DNA from 2 places in the Clostridium sp. JS66 genome. Region 2 is predicted to be linked to the other one. Evidence: a T-box and tRNA genes for the amino acid it is inferred to sense, from the RefSeq annotation. Region 2 holds a T-box; the other holds one or more tRNA genes.
What was found. A T-box is a leader RNA that pairs with one kind of tRNA and senses whether it is charged. The one in region 2 lies ahead of argS (arginine--tRNA ligase), so its partner is inferred to be a tRNA-Arg.
Positions count from the first base shown of each region.

Region 1: it encodes a tRNA-Arg, which carries the amino acid that the T-box ahead of argS (arginine--tRNA ligase) is inferred to sense. The anticodon was not compared.

Region 1 covers NZ_CP131467.1:26,771-34,908, forward strand. The annotation lists gene Q6H37_RS00125 (PAS domain S-box protein) at 1-1,048, shown strand, start outside; gene Q6H37_RS00130 (phosphatidylserine decarboxylase) at 1,045-1,932, opposite strand; tRNA gene Q6H37_RS00135 (tRNA-Arg) at 2,118-2,194, shown strand; gene Q6H37_RS00140 (MarR family transcriptional regulator) at 2,617-3,093, shown strand; gene Q6H37_RS00145 (HlyD family secretion protein) at 3,126-4,178, shown strand; gene Q6H37_RS00150 (ABC transporter permease) at 4,187-5,341, shown strand; gene Q6H37_RS00155 (ABC transporter permease) at 5,341-6,576, shown strand; gene Q6H37_RS00160 (MarR family winged helix-turn-helix transcriptional regulator) at 7,426-7,872, shown strand; gene Q6H37_RS00165 (cyclopropane-fatty-acyl-phospholipid synthase family protein) at 8,010-8,138, shown strand, end outside.
Region 2 covers NZ_CP131467.1:3,496,458-3,504,595, reverse strand. The annotation lists gene Q6H37_RS16200 (efflux RND transporter permease subunit) at 1-419, shown strand, start outside; gene Q6H37_RS16195 (hypothetical protein) at 546-929, shown strand; gene Q6H37_RS16190 (methyl-accepting chemotaxis protein) at 1,205-3,217, shown strand; T-box leader at 3,272-3,488, shown strand; gene argS (arginine--tRNA ligase) at 3,608-5,299, shown strand; gene Q6H37_RS16180 (ribonuclease H-like domain-containing protein) at 5,429-6,226, shown strand; gene Q6H37_RS16175 (CBS domain-containing protein) at 6,323-6,709, shown strand; gene Q6H37_RS16170 (FeoB-associated Cys-rich membrane protein) at 6,746-6,886, opposite strand; gene feoB (ferrous iron transport protein B) at 6,903-8,138, opposite strand, start outside.

The DNA.
Region 1 (8,138 bases), 2.8 Mb from region 2:
AATAGATGAACTTATGCCAGGCATGAATGGTTTTACATTAGCAAGTAAGCTAAAGAAGGAAATGAATATTACTAATCCAATAATTATGATGCTTTCAAGTATGGAATTAAATAAAAGTAAAAGTAAGTGCAAACAAATGGGGTTATTTAATTATTTAGTTAAACCTATAAAGCAATCAGAATTATGTGATGTGATTAAAAATGCGTTGAACATAGAAGATAGAAATGAATCAGTAAATAACCATTGTGATTATAAGTTTTTTGATAATGTAAAAAATAATATAAACAAAAATTATAAAAATAAGGTAAATGTACTTATATCATCAGAGAGAAATATGAACAACAACAAGTTCATTAGTAATTTAGTTGAAAAAAGAAAGTGTAATATTTTTTATGGGTCTACTAAAAAAGAAATTTTTAATATATTAGAAAATAATAAAATTAATATGTTTATTACTAATGTTGAAAATAATGAAATGGATGTAGTTGAATTAATTAAACAAATTCGAAACAAAGAACATGAAGAAAACATAAAAGCTCATTTACCTATAATAGTTATAAACAAAGATTCAGGGGAAGATATCAAGGAAAGATTTTTAGAAGTTGGTGCTAATGAATGTATATGTAATTTGGAAGATATAACTGGGGTGTATTCAAAAGCTGAACAAATGATAAAAAGCAATAAAATTAATTATGGTGAACAAGCAATTTTAGATTTAGATCAAGTTATTGATATTACAGGAGGAGAGGAAAAGCTTTTTAAAGAATTAATTGAAGTGTTTTTCCAAGCTTATCCTGAACAAGTGAGGGATATAAGAGAGGCTATAGAAAAAAGCGATTCTAGCGAACTTCAAGTAAAATCTAATAATTTAAAGCAAGCATTACGAAGCTTAGGAGCTAAGTCTGTATTTGCTTTAGTTGATGAGCTTGAGAAGATGGCTAAAAATAATGATTTAAATAATGCGAAAAAGACTTTTGAGAGAGTTCAGTTAGAAATTATAAGATTAAAAAGTGTATTAAATAAGATTCAAAAAATGGGAAAGAATTAAATTTTCTTTCCTATTTTTTCACCCATAAATACTTGTGTTTCATATCCCTTATTAGTCTGTTCAATTAATTCATTATCAATTACAATTTTACCTTTTTCAATAAACAATATTGTAGTAGAACCACCAAACTTAAAATATCCCTTTTCATCACCTTTTTTTACACTTTTGTTAGGAGTATATGTTTGTAATATTGATCCAACACAAGTTGCACCAACCTCTATGTGTAATATTTTACCAAAATTTTCTGAATGAAAAGTGCACCATTCTCTTTTATTTCGAAAAAACAAATCAGGTATTTTTTTTAAAGCTATAGGATTTACAGAATAGTAATCACCTTTAATTTTATTAGTAGAAGAGCAAATACCATTATCTACAAAGTGAAATCTGTGATAGTCTGTAGGACATAGCCTTAAAATTATACAAGTACCTCCTTTAAAAATATCAGCAGTTTCTTTGTTCTTTATAAGATCATATAAGCTGTAAGAATATCCTTTTATATTTAATACATTATTTAAATCAATTTTTTCATAAACTAGAAGTTTACCATCACCAGGAGATACTACGGAATCATTATTTGGATCTATAGGCCTTGATGATGGTGTTAATTTTCTTGTAAAGAAATCATTAAAAGATTCAAAATCATTTATTTTTTTTTCACAGCAGGACATATCTATATTAAGATCTTTAACAAAAGGAATAATCTTTTTTTTACTAGCTTTTCTATCGCAAAAGTTGCCATATAATTTAGAAAAGATTTTTTTCTTAAACAGCAATTCTAAAAGTGTCATTCCTATAGGAGATGAATAAATCCAGTTAAGATAAGTATCTCCAGCAACTTGTTCAATTTCATATTTTTTTGATTTTCTATTATAGTACTTAATCATAAAACTGTACTCCTTCTATTTGTAAAATTCTTAATTTAAATTATCATTTATTATTTGTAAAATGTCAAATTTAACACAAAATATTAAAAAATAATTAGGCTATATAAGAAAATTAACTTTTGTACTTTCAGAAAATTGACTTTTATAATAGATTGTAATAAAATAATAAAGTAATATATTTATATGCGCTCGTAGCTCAGTAGGATAGAGCAGCGGTTTCCTAAACCGCGTGCCGGGGGTTCGATTCCTCTCGGGCGCACCAAATGTAAAGTCTTGTAATCATAATGGTTACAAGACTTTTTGTTGTCTTTAAATATTTATGCTTTAATTAAAATTGGCATAGATTGTCGTTAATTTTTAAATACTCATCTTACCTTCCACACTTAAGTAATAGCAATATGCTAACCTTCCTAGTTCAACTACTTTGAGCATAAATACTGCATTATATCTTTGAACTATATATTTTTTATTTTGGAGAATTAAAATTGAAAGTTACAAATTATTAATATTAATTTCCAATTATTGATATTGCAACTAATATAATAATGTGTATAATAGTTAGTATAACTAATAGTTAGTTAATCTAACTATTAGTTGTGATAACCAATGTTTATATGATTATCAGTATATTAAATTAATAATGTTAGAAAAATAATATGAAAAAACATTTTAGGAGTGTTGTTTATGAATAAGAAAGATACCGATTTAATTAAGATTGATCCAATGAAGTTAACTTTTGAGGTAACTGACGAGATTGTTAAAATATCAGAATTAATAAATAAAATTGGTGAAGAAGGCTATAAAAAGTTTGAATTAACACAGGCACAATTCAAGGTTCTATATTACTTATATTTATGTGGTGATGAAGGAAGTACCTCATCTACTCTTAGTAAGAAATTAGGAGTAAAGAAACCTAGTGTAACAACTTTAATTGATAGAATGACATTAAAAGGAATTGTTATACGACAGGAAGATGAAAATGATAGGAGGTATACAAAGATTAGTATAACAGAAGAGGGAAAGAAAATTTTAGCTGAGATATTGCCAGATAAAGAAAATATTATAGCTTCTTTATTAGGTGTTTTACCAGAAGAAGAGATGCACATTCTACATGAGTCACTTGTAAAAATTAGACAACGTTTAACTAACAGGTTCTTATAAGTAAATATATTAGTTGGTTTAGGAGGATTTATATGAAAAGAAAAAAGATTGCATTAGTATTAGCTCTAACAATTACAACAGGTTTGTTTTCAGGATGTAGTAAGAATGTTGTTTTAACGGGGGATAAAATAGTAAAACAGCAAAGCGACCACTTAATTGTTCAAGGAAACATAGAAACTAAAGAAGTAAATATAAATTCAAAAGTTGCAGGAAAAATAACAGCTATAAAGATAGCTGAAGGTGACAGCATAAAAAATGGACAGGTTTTAATAACTATAGATAATAGTACTCTAGTTGCAAAGGAAGCTCAATCAAAAGCTCAAATTGATGCAGCTACGGGACAAATGAAAGCAGCAGAAGCAGCAAAATCAGCAGCACAAGCACAACTTCAGAAGGCTCAAAATGGAGCAAGACCAGAGGAAATTGCTCAAGCTAAGTCTCAATATGATTTATCGAAATCTACGTATGATAGAGTAAACGGATTATATAGTAAAGGTTACGCAGCTAAAGAAGATTTAGATAAAGCTAAAACAGCTATGGATGTGTATGAAAAGCAATATGATGTTGCTAAAGATGGAGCAAGGACTGAAGATATAGCAGCATTACAAGCACAAGTAAGTCAAGCAGATGCAACAATACAGGGATATCAAGCCCAGATTAAACAAGCTGAAGGTGGACAAAGTGAAGTACAAACTTATATTGCTGATACAACAATCACAGCACCAGCAGATGGAATTGTAAATCAGTTAAATGTAGAGGTTGGTGAATTAGTATCTACAGGAATGCCTCTTCTAGTAATGACAAATACAACTGCACCTTGGATTGAGTGTAATGTAAAAGAAACAGATCTTTCAAAAGTTAAGTTAAATGGAGAAGTGTCTGTAAAACTTTCTAGTTACCCTAATCAACAATTTAAAGGTAAAATAGTTAGAATCAATAAGGATGCTGATTTTGCAGTTAAAAGGGCAACAAATGATAATGGGGAATTTGATATATTATCCTATGGAGTTAAAGTTGAATTAACTGATGTGAATAAACCACTTCATGCAGGAATGACAGCCTTTGTTGATTTTGGAAAGAAGTGATGATTATCATGAAAGAAAAAATATTAAGATTTAAGTACATGATAATTCCTATTTTAATGTTTCTTATACTTGGTATTGGAGGGGCTATTGTTTTAGCACTTGAATTTAGTGCTCATTCACTTAGCAAAATTCCAACTGTTATTGTAGATCATGATAACTCTTTATCAACTCAAGCTTTTGTTAGGGAAATAAAGACAAATTCAAAATTTAATGTAGTTGCATATAGTCAGATTGATAATGATGTTAAAGATTTAATAGATAAAGGAAAAGTAGCTATAGGATTTATTATTCCTGAACACTTTTCAAAGGATTTAACTGATGGTAACAATCCAAAAATTATGGTTGTTTATGATGGGGCACAAATGGCTATGACTTCTTCTAGTAGAACAAGGGTTGCACAGATTCTTGGTACCATTAAATCAGCATATTTAATAGGTGTAGCAGAGGGAAAACTTGGATTAATGCCAGAAGTAGCTGCAAATTATATCAATCCAATACGTTATAATTCCAGAGTTATAGGAAATCCTACTGAAAATATGTTTAATTTTTTCATTCCAGGATTCGCAATTAATACGATTCAAGTTGGGATGATTATAGTTGTAATTTTATTAATAAACAAAGGTAATAGCTATAAAAAAATATGGATTAAAGGTATTATGGTTGGACTTCTAGCATCAATTTCAGTTTTTATTGTATATGCAATTTATTGCAAATATTTTGGCTTGCCTTATAGGGGTTCTGTTGGAGCAGGAATTATGTTAACTATTCTCTTTTGTATAGGAATGACATTTGTGGGAGTACTTTTAAGTATTTTGTTTAATGGAAACCAGATAGATGCACTGGGTTTAACAGGTCCAATAGCTATAACTCTATTTTTGGTTGGATACACATTTCCAACTGTAGCTATGCCTGCTATTATTCCTATGATAGCTAAGTATATTCCATTTTACTACTATGCCATACCTCTAAGAGATTTATCACTTATTGGGGGAGATTTTCAAGATAACTTATCTAATATATTCTGGCTTACTAAATTTATGATTTTCATGTGGGTTACTACATTCCTTTTATATAAAATGAAAGAGGCTAAAAAACTTAAAAATATTAAAATAAACGAGAAAAATAGTATCATTAATAGTCAAGATGCAGAGGTGATAATATGATGAAGAGTTTTTTTAAAATATTAAAAGAAGAAAGAAGCCCCTTACTTAAGACTATTATACTTACTATTGTAGCAACACTTATTTTTGGTTATGCTATGTCTAACCCTTATATAGATAATATTCCCTTTGGTGTAGTTGATAAAGATAACTCAAATTTGTCAAGAACTGTTGTACAACAGCTTAAAATTAATCCAGGTTTAAATGTTAATTATTATGCAGATTCAGATACTGAACTTGAAAAAGCAATAAAAGATCGTAGAGTAAATGGAGGTATAATAATACCTAAGCATTTTGAAAAAGATGTAAGTTTGGCAAAGTCACCTAGTGCTCTAATACTAATAGATGGAACTAGTCTTCCTAAAGAAGCCAGTATTTCAGGATATGCTAGTGAGGTTTTAGGTACTATAAATGCTGGTGCTCAAATAAGCGTTCTTCAGGGAAATGGTATGGTTCCATACCAATCCAAACAAGCTGTTTTAAACTTTTCTTATGCTGAACGTATACTTTATGAGCCACAAAGTAGTTATCTTAGATATTTAATTTATACTTTGATACCTTTAGTTAATCAAGGATTTTTTGTACCAGTACTTTTAGTACCTGCTTTAATAAAAAAGAAAGAAGAATTTGCACATATTAAGATGCGTTCAAAAGAAGGTGTAAAAGCTGTAATTGGTCTTATAGAAAGACTATTACTATATTCTGCTATATGTATTATAGTAATTTTCACTTGCTTATGTATTGTTGATAAATTATTCTGTGTACCTCTTCGCGGCGATACATTAATATATATTGTTTTAATGAGTTTATTTTTTATTAACCTTACAGCTATGGGATTAGTTTTTACATCATTTATGGATAACCTTGGCTATTTTATACTATTGTTTAATTTGATAAATATACCTATATTTCTAACCTGCGGTATTATATTTCCAGATTATCTGCTGCCAAGTGGAATGTCTGAGGCTCTCAATAGTTTGTGGCCATTCAGGCATATGACTATGGGATTAAAAATGTTGAATTTAAAAGGATTAGGCTGGGATCTTATGCTTCCTTATTTAAAAAATGAGCTTAAGTTTGGTGCACTTTGGTTACCAATAGGACTTGCGATGTATTCGGCTAGAATTGCTTTTATGAAATATAAAAATAGCAAAATACCAAAGGAAGGTATTTCAAAAGAAGATATATTGCAAGAAAATGTAATACAAGAAGGTGTAGTACAAGAAGATGTAATATAAGTATAGAATTTCAAAAAATTGATATTAGTAATATTACGGTTCTGAAAAATAAATTATAAAAAGCAGTGCCTAAAAGATGTAATTTTCATTGAACTTTTTTATTTATAACTTCAGATTATAAATTGTATAAATAAAAGTTATAAATAAAAAGGCAATTATTATAAATACTAATATTGATCTAAAGAAAGGAGATGCTTAATCATGGAAGCAGGTGTAAGAAATAAATTAGTAGGTAAGGTTGAAGAAATAAAATCTGATGCTGTTATGGCTCAGATAAAGATGTCAGTTGATGGATGAGATGACTCTCCTATCGTTACGTCTGTAATGACTAAAGAAAGCTTAGAGGATACTGGATTTAAAAAAGGTGATAAAATTGAAGCTTTAATTAAAGCTATTAATGTTGTCTTTGTCAAACATTAATTTAGAAAGCGTAATTCTAAAAGATATACTATAGTTTTATGATTGAAACTATAGTATATTTTTTATATATTTTAAATGATAAAATTCAACTTATATCTCGTTAGATGGAAATGCTATAAATAGAGAAAAGAATATAAAAAGTGTCAAATGAACAAAAAAGCATCTTAAGGGATAACAAATATAGTAAAATAATAAGAAAATAAAGCAGTTAATATAGTAAAATAGCCAGTATAGTAGTGAATTTGCATAAAACTAGTATGGTTGATAAATAAGCATAAAGTACTATAATGAAATTAGTAAATATAAAAAAATGATTACTAGGGTGTAGGATTGTATTGTGATACTGTTGTTTCAAAATACTTGCATAAACAAGTATTTTGAAATATACTTAAATGGTGATATATTACATATTTTAAAAGAGGTGGTTACTTGGAAATAAAAAATAATTCTGATATACAAAAGCTTGGCCAGGTTTTAAATATGAGTTTTAGATTAATATCTAATCGCATAAGTTCAAAGTTTAAATCTTGTGGATATGATATAACTCCAGAACAATACACAATACTTACATACTTATATGAGCATGGTGAATTACAGCAAAATGAAATTTCTAAACTTACAACTAAGGATGAACCAAGTGTTTCCCGTATAATTAATAATATGATTAAGAATGATATTGTTAAAAAAGTACAGCATCCAAATGATAGAAGAACGAATTTGATTTGTTTAACAGAAAAATCAAAACAAATGAGACAAGCACTTCATAATGAGGCATTTACATTATTAGAAGAAGCATTGAAGGATATTCCTAAATCTGATATTGAAAATCTTTATGATGTATTGAATCGTATTATAAATAATTTGAATAGAGTTTGATATTTTACTTGTAGTAATTTTTTTATTAGGTAATTGCAGAATAATATTTTATATAAATTTAATGATATAACTAATATATTTATCATATTAATTTAAATAGCAATGTTATATAAATAATGAAATTAGGAGGTAGTATTATGAGTATTGACAAAATATTTTACAAAAATCTATTTAAAAACCTATTTTCAGATACTTGTGAAGTAAGGTTTTGGGATGGAGAAGTAGAAAAGTATGGGGAAGGTGAAAGTAAGTTTACCATAGTTTTT
Region 2 (8,138 bases):
CTCTGCCACTAGCTCTTATCGGTGCAATTTTAGGTTTACTTGTTGGCAATAAAGAATTAGATATGATGTCTGCAATAGGTGTTATCATGCTGATGGGATTAGTTACTAAAAATGCAATTTTACTTATTGACTTTGCAAAACAAAATTATAATAAAGGAATGAATTTAAAAGAAGCTTTAATAAATGCTGGACATACACGTTTAAGACCAATTATTATGACTTCTTTAGCAATGATTTTTGGTATGATTCCTACAGCAATAGCTTCTGGTGCAGGATCAGAACAACGTGCACCTATGGCTTTTGCAATTATTGGAGGATTAATTACATCTACATTATTGACACTATTATTTGTGCCAGTGGTATACACATATTTGAATGATTTAAAAATATTCTTTAGAAAAAAATTTGCAAAACGTTAGTAAAAAAATATTTAGAATCTAAATGACTATATCTAGGTTATAAAACTTAGATATAGTTACTTTTATATAAATTTATTTACAGGGGATGTTCCTTTTCACAGTACTCTTTTATATAAAATACAATAGATGGATGAATATTTTTCTTATAAAAAGAAAAAATATAGTGTAATTAAAATTAGAAAACTATATGAGGAGGAATATATTACGAAGGATAATTTAAACCAACTACGTACTATAAAAATAGATAAGAAGCAATTTAGAGTAATAGTAAAAAATATAATTAACGAGGATTATTTGATTATAACTAATGAAGAAAATGAATTTTATACTAGAGTAAAAAATCAAGTACAATATATGAAATCAAAATTCATTTTTTATGATGGAATTCAATTTGATGTATTAGTAAATGAGAAAAATAACAGTATTATTTTAACTAAGTCAGGTATATTTTGGAAAGAAGTGTATGAAGAGTATAAAAGTAAGTACGTTAAGGATGTATCACTTTACTAAAGTCAATAAGTCTTGATAGTGATCTTTTTCACATATAGATTAATGATAACTTTAGATGGAAAACATGTTTTAAAGTTCGAAATTTGTGATTTTATAAGGGGTTACAAGAAGGTATTAATAAGCACAAAGATGTAGCTTATGGTAAATTATGATTAAATATTAAAAGATGTTGAAGTTTATTGATATTTAATGTAAAATTTAAGTGGCTAGTAAAATAATTCTAAACATTTAATTAAAATTATTTTATTTAAAATACATAATGGGGGGACAACTTGATGAAAAGTAATACAAAAACTCTAAAATTTAAAGTAACGCTAAACTCTATATTAGTGGTATTTTTAGTTACAGTAGTGCTTGCAATTGTGTCTTACAGCATAATTAGCAAAAGATTAGATGCACAAATAAAAACAGATGGAAACAATTTTGTAGATGAAGTGGTTTCAGAAATTCAAACTAATAATTCAGTGCTTAAAAATTCAGATAATCTTTTGGGAGAAAAAATTAAAACTACAGCTTATTTAGTTGGACAAAATCCAACTACATCAAATGAATATTTAAAGCAAATAGCAGATAATATTCAAGTTCAGGAAATAGACATATCTGATCCTCAGGGGGTAATAATTTATTCGAATCTTCCAGCTAATATTGGATATAAATATCCAGAAGATCATCCTGTACAACCAGTTCTCAAAGGGCAAAAAACTGAGCTTATTGAAGCTGTAAGAAAAAGTACAAATTCAGTAGATAACAATTACTATAAATATGGTTGTGTAGCTTTAAAAAATGGAGGAATTGTACAAGTAGGTGTTATTGCTAATGAAGTTGAAAAACTAAATAAAGAAGTAAGTGATGAAAATTTAGTAACTAAATTAGCGAAAAAATCAAATGTTGTATTTGCATTAACCTTTGATAGTAATTTAAAGGCTTTAGCACATAGTGATAAAAGTAGAGTGGGAATTGCCTTAACAGATGAAGGAAGCAAGGAAGCAGTAAATGGTAAATCATATAGTTCTGTGTACAAATATAAAGGCATAGATGTATACGATGTTATAGTTCCTGTAAAAGATACTAATGGAAAAGTAATAAAGGCTGTGGATGTGGGAATTTCACTGCAAAATAAGCATGAAGCATTAGTTAGTGTTATATTAAGCTTTACAATAATATCTCTTCTTGCATTCATAATAGGTTCAATCTTATTAAAGTCATTAATAGGCAAGAATTTAAAACCTTTAGATAATTTAGCGGAGGGAGCAGAAAATGTTTCACAAGGTGACCTTACGAAGAATATAGAAGTAAAAACTGAAGATGAAATAGGTAAGCTTGGACATAGTTTTAATAATATGATTGAAAAACTTAGAAGTATGACTACCAATATTACTAATGTATCACAAAATGTAGAAAGTTCAACAAAATCAATTTTAACATCTTCACAGCAGGTTTCACAGGTATCAGAAGAAATAGCTACTTCCATACAACAAGTTGCAGATGGATCAGAAAAGCAAGTTACAGCTACAGATGAAATATCAAAGGCTATGAAAAATGTAGTTGATAATATAACAAGCATAAAAGAGCAGGTTGTTAATGTGGTAAAAGCTTCTGAAGAAGTGAATAAGCTTGCAGTAGATGGAAGAGAAAAAATGGATACTATGTTTAAACAAATTAACACTGTAAAAGATAGCGTTAATTATTCATCAAATGTAATAGCTGAACTTCAACAAAATTCAAAGGAAATAGGAAACATTGTAGAAATAATAGATGGAATAGCAGATCAGACTAGTTTATTAGCACTTAATGCTTCTATAGAGGCTGCTAGAGCAGGGGAAGCAGGAAAAGGTTTTGCGGTTGTTGCAGATGAAGTAAGAAAGTTAGCAGAAGAATCTATGACATCTTCAAATAATATTAAAAATTTAATTAATGATACTCAAGAAAAAACTAACAAGGCACTTTTATCAATAGAAGAAGGCAGCAGGGAATCTGAAAAAGGATCAACTACAGTAAAGGTGGTTGGAGAGTCCTTATATAGAATTTTAAAATCCTTTGATGAAATAAAAAATAGCTTGGAAAAAGTTAATGACATGATTACAAATTCAAAGGAAACTATTGATAGAGTAGACGGAAGTGTAAATAAAATACAAGATGTTACAACAAATACAGCAGCAAATACTGAAGAAGTAGCAGCATCTTCTGAAGAACAGACAGCAGTACTTCAAAGTGTTACTGATGATTTACAAAAGCTTAATAAATTATCTGAGGAATTAGCAGAAAGTGTAAAAATGTTTAAATTGTAGATTAGGTATTGACATGAAATTGCAATGAGTAATATAATAAGTTGTAAATTATATATTAATTCATTGAAAAGAAGAGTACTTTTAGAGTTCCTTTAAAGAGAGCAGGGACGGTGAAAGCCTGTATTGATATCTAAAATGGAAGAGAGTCTTTGAGAAGCTTGTTTTAAAATCGTAATGAAAAAACAAGACGTTAACTGCGTTAAAGTATAAGTGGATAAGGTAGTGATACCTATCAATTAGAGTGGTACCGCGGATATGACCCGTCTCTTTTATTAAAAAGAGATGGGTTTTTTATAATTTAAACTAATTTATCAATCCATAATTTTTATGAAAATAAAGCTTGTGGATATAAACTAAACTATTGAAAAATTATATTTTGGAGGTTTTAAAATGAATTATAAAAAATTAGTAGCAGAAAGAATAAAAGAGCATGTGGAATTGGATTTAGAAACATTGGAAAGATTAATAGAAATACCACCAAAATCAGATATGGGAGATTATGCTTTTCCATGTTTTCAACTTTCAAAGACTTTGAGAAAAGCACCGAATGCTATAGCAGAAGAATTAAAAGAAAAAATAAATAAAGATAACTTTGAAAAAATTGAAAACTTAGGACCTTATTTGAATTTTTTTGTTGATAAGATTGACCTTACAAAAAGTACTATAGAAAAAGTTCTTGAAAATGGAGATAAATATGGTTCTTCAGATATAGGAAGTGGAAAGAACATAACTATAGATTATTCCTCACCTAATATTGCAAAGCCTTTTCATGTTGGACATTTATGCAGTACATCTATAGGAAATGCTTTATATAGAATATTATCTTTTGAAGGATATAATTGTATAGGTATAAATCATTTAGGAGATTGGGGAACTCAATTTGGAAAGCTTATAGCTGCTTATAAAAGATGGTGTAATGAGGAAACTTTAGAAAAGGAACCTATAAAAGAATTACTAAGAATATATGTTAAATTTCATGAAGAAGCTGAAAAGGACCCATCTCTAGAAGATGAAGCAAGATTGCATTTTAAAAATTTAGAGGATGGATGCGAAGAAGAAACTAAACTTTGGCAGAGATTTAAGGATTTAAGCTTAAAGGAATTTAAGGTTGTTTATGACATGCTTGGAATAAAATTTGATTATTATACAGGAGAAAGTTTTTATAATGATAAAATGGATGCTGTAATTGATGAAATAGATAAAAAAGGATTGCTTGTGGAAAGTAATGGAGCTAAAGTAGTAATGCTTGATGAATACAATATGCCTCCATGCATGATAAAAAAAGCAGATGGAGCAACTATTTATGCAACTCGAGATTTAGCAGCAGCAATGTATAGAAAGAAAACTTATGATTTCCATAAGAGTATATATGTAGTAGGATCTGATCAATCTCTTCATTTTAAACAATTTTTTACTACATTAAAACTTATGGGGCATGATTGGGCTGATGATTGTAAACATGTAGCTTTTGGACTTGTTAGATTTGCAGATAAAAAATTATCAACGAGAAAAGGGGATGTTATATTCCTTGAAGATTTATTAAATGAATCAGTTGAAAAAACTTTAGAAGTTATAAATGAAAAGAATCCTAATTTGGAAAATAAAGAAGAAGTTGCAAAGAAGATAGGCATAGGAGCAGTAATATTTACTTATTTAAAGAACAACAGAGAAAAAGATATAATATTCGATTGGAAGGAAATTTTAAGCTTTGATGGCGAAACTGGTCCATATGTTCAATACAGTTATGCTAGAGGAAAGAGTATTCTTAGAAGAACAGGAGAAGTTAGAGGAGATATTGACTACAGCAAATTAAATTCTAAAGAAGAATTTGAACTTGTAAAAATTCTTGAAGGTTTCCAGAAATCTATATTATATGCTATAGATAAATTAGAACCTTATATAGTAACAAGATATATAATTGATGTAGCTAAAGGCTTCAATAAGTTTTATAATGCTCACAGTATAATGAATGCAGAAGATGAAGCTACAAAAATAGCAAGAATTAAATTAGTAGAAGCTACTTGTCAAGTACTAAAGAACGGATTAAATTTAATAGGAATTGAAACTGTAGAAAAAATGTAGATTTAAAAGTGCTTTAGAATAAGTAATTATTGTTCTAAAGCACTTTTGTTCAGTTATTTTCAAATTTTTTATATTGTTATATAATAAGTAATGTAGGTTTATTAAACCAGAAATTTGGAGGACTTTAGAATGTTTATAGAAGAATATAAAGAAGTATTAGATTTACATGAAAATGTATTTCAATATTATAATATGGATAAGGTTGCATATTTTGATATAGAAACCACAGGGTTTGATAAGGAAGAAGATAGAGTAATACTTATATCTCTAGGAAGATTTAAAGATGATAAGTTTTTTTGTATAAAGCAATATTTTGCAGAAGATTTAGAGGATGAAAAGGAAATATTATGTAATTTTCAAAAGGATTTATTGGAATATAATAAATGGTGTTCTTATAATGGAATAGCTTTTGATGAACCTTTTATAAAAAAAAGAATGGAAAAGCAAAATATAATATTTGAGTCCCCAAAGTATCATATAGATTTGTATAGACTTATAAGGCCTTATTATAAACAAATGGGCATGGAAAGATGCAATCTTAAAACTGTAGAAAAGTATATAGGTATAGAAAGAGAAGATAAAATAGATGGTGGTATAAGTGTAGATTTGTATAAGGAATTTTTATCAACTGCAAATAAAGAGCTTAAGAAAAAAATAATGCTTCATAATTATGAAGATGTATTAAGTTTGCCTAAGATACATGAACTTATTTTTAAAATAGAAAATGATCATGATTTAATTAGGGAAAATGTAATTACAAAAAAACAGTGCAGGTACCTTAAAAGTCTTCTTAAAAAGAATAATATTGTTTTAGATGTTGATATAGATAGAATATCAAAAAAAGCTGCTGCAAGAACTATAGACAATATATTAAGAGGGTGCGTGGATTGTAATGAATTGAAGGATATAATTAGCAACAGTTATTAGAATGATTTAGTACAGTAAATAGTTAACATGAGTATTAAAAATATTTAGACTTTATGTACAATTCATTGTATAATATAGGAAAGGAGGTAGATGTTTATGATAAAGGAAATAATGCATTCAGATATAGTTAAACTTAAAACAGAGGATGATCTAAAGAAAGCACTTGAAACTATAAATGCAAATAAAGTAAATGGAGCACCTGTAGTTGATGAAAATGATAAATTAGTTGGTATAATAGTTAAAGCTGATATATATAGATTTTTGATGGAAGAAGGTCATTATGATACTTGTCCTGTAGATTGGGTAATGACAAAAAATGTTGTTACAGCATCTGAAGATGAGGGTATCGTAGAAGTAGCAGCTAGACTTAGAGAAAACGATATTATTGCTATTCCTATAGTTGACGGAGGTGTTTTGAAGGGTATAGTTACAATTGAAGACATAGTTGACTATATTATAGAAAAGGAACAATATTATAGTTAATAAAAAGCCTGTTTAATGGACAGGCTTTTTTGTTAACTATTTTTTATTATAATGTGCACAATGACTGGAGCAAGAACCGCAGTCACATCCTCCAGAGGATTTTTTCTTTATATTTTTATATAGTATGCGTGCTGCAAAAGCAACTAAAACAACTGTTACTAAAATTTCTATTAACATATGATTACCTCCCAATCTAGAATATTAAAGAACCTAATCTAAAAACTATAAAAGAAACTAGCCAAGCTAAACCAAATTGATATACTACAGAAAATATGGCCATATTTTTACCATATTCTTTTTTCATAGCACCTACAGCAGATATACATGGGGTATATAGTAACACAAAAACTAAAAATGCATAAGCTGATATTGGAGTAAAATGATGAAGTAATGATAACTTTAAGTCACCACCATATATAACACCCATAGTGCCTATTACTGCTTCTTTAGCCATGAGACCTGTAAGTAATGAAACTGAACTTTGCCAATCTCCAAAGCCAAGAGGCTTAAATATTATGCTAATACATTTTCCAATATAGGATAGTATACTATTGTTTATATCTGTCATACCGTAAATGTTAAAATTGGATAAGAACCAGATAAGTATTGACATAGAAAATATAATAGTACCAGCTTTCTTTAAAAATCCTTTACCTTTATCCCAGGTATGTAATATAACATTCCTAAATTCAGGAAGTTTATATTCAGGAAGCTCTATTATAAAAGGTTCTTCTTCCTTCTTAAATAAAGTATTTTTAAACAATAATCCTATTATGAAAGAGATAATAATACCTAAAAGATATAATGACATTATAATACCTGTTTGTTTTGCAGGAAAGAAAGCAGAAGCAAATACTGCATATATAGGAAGTCTTGCATTACAAGACATAAGAGGGACTAAAAGTGCAGTAAGTTTTCTATCTTTTTCACTTTCCAAAGTTCTTGCTGACATAATTCCTGGAACCGAACAACCAAAGCTCATTACCAAAGGTATAAAGGCTTTGCCGGATAGTCCCATTTTTCTCATTAATTTGTCCATTATAAAAGCTGCTCTAGCCATATAGCCGCTGTCTTCAAGTATAGAGATACCAAGAAAAAGTGCCATGATAACAGGTAGAAAAATTACAACAGAACCGACACCACCTAAAATTCCTCCTACAAGTAATGATTTAAACCAAGGGCTTGTACTTGATAAGACATTTTCTAAAAAAGGAACTAAGTTTGAATTTAAAATTGCATCTAATTCATCTGATAGAGGTTGACCTACCCAACTAAAAGTGAATTTGAAAATCAAAATCAAAATAGCAAAGAATATAGGATAAGCTAAAAATTTATTAAGTACAATTTTATCTATTTTGTCTGTAGGTGACACATAATTATTGCTTGTCATAGTAAAGCATTTACTTAAAATTCCATTAATAAAAGCATA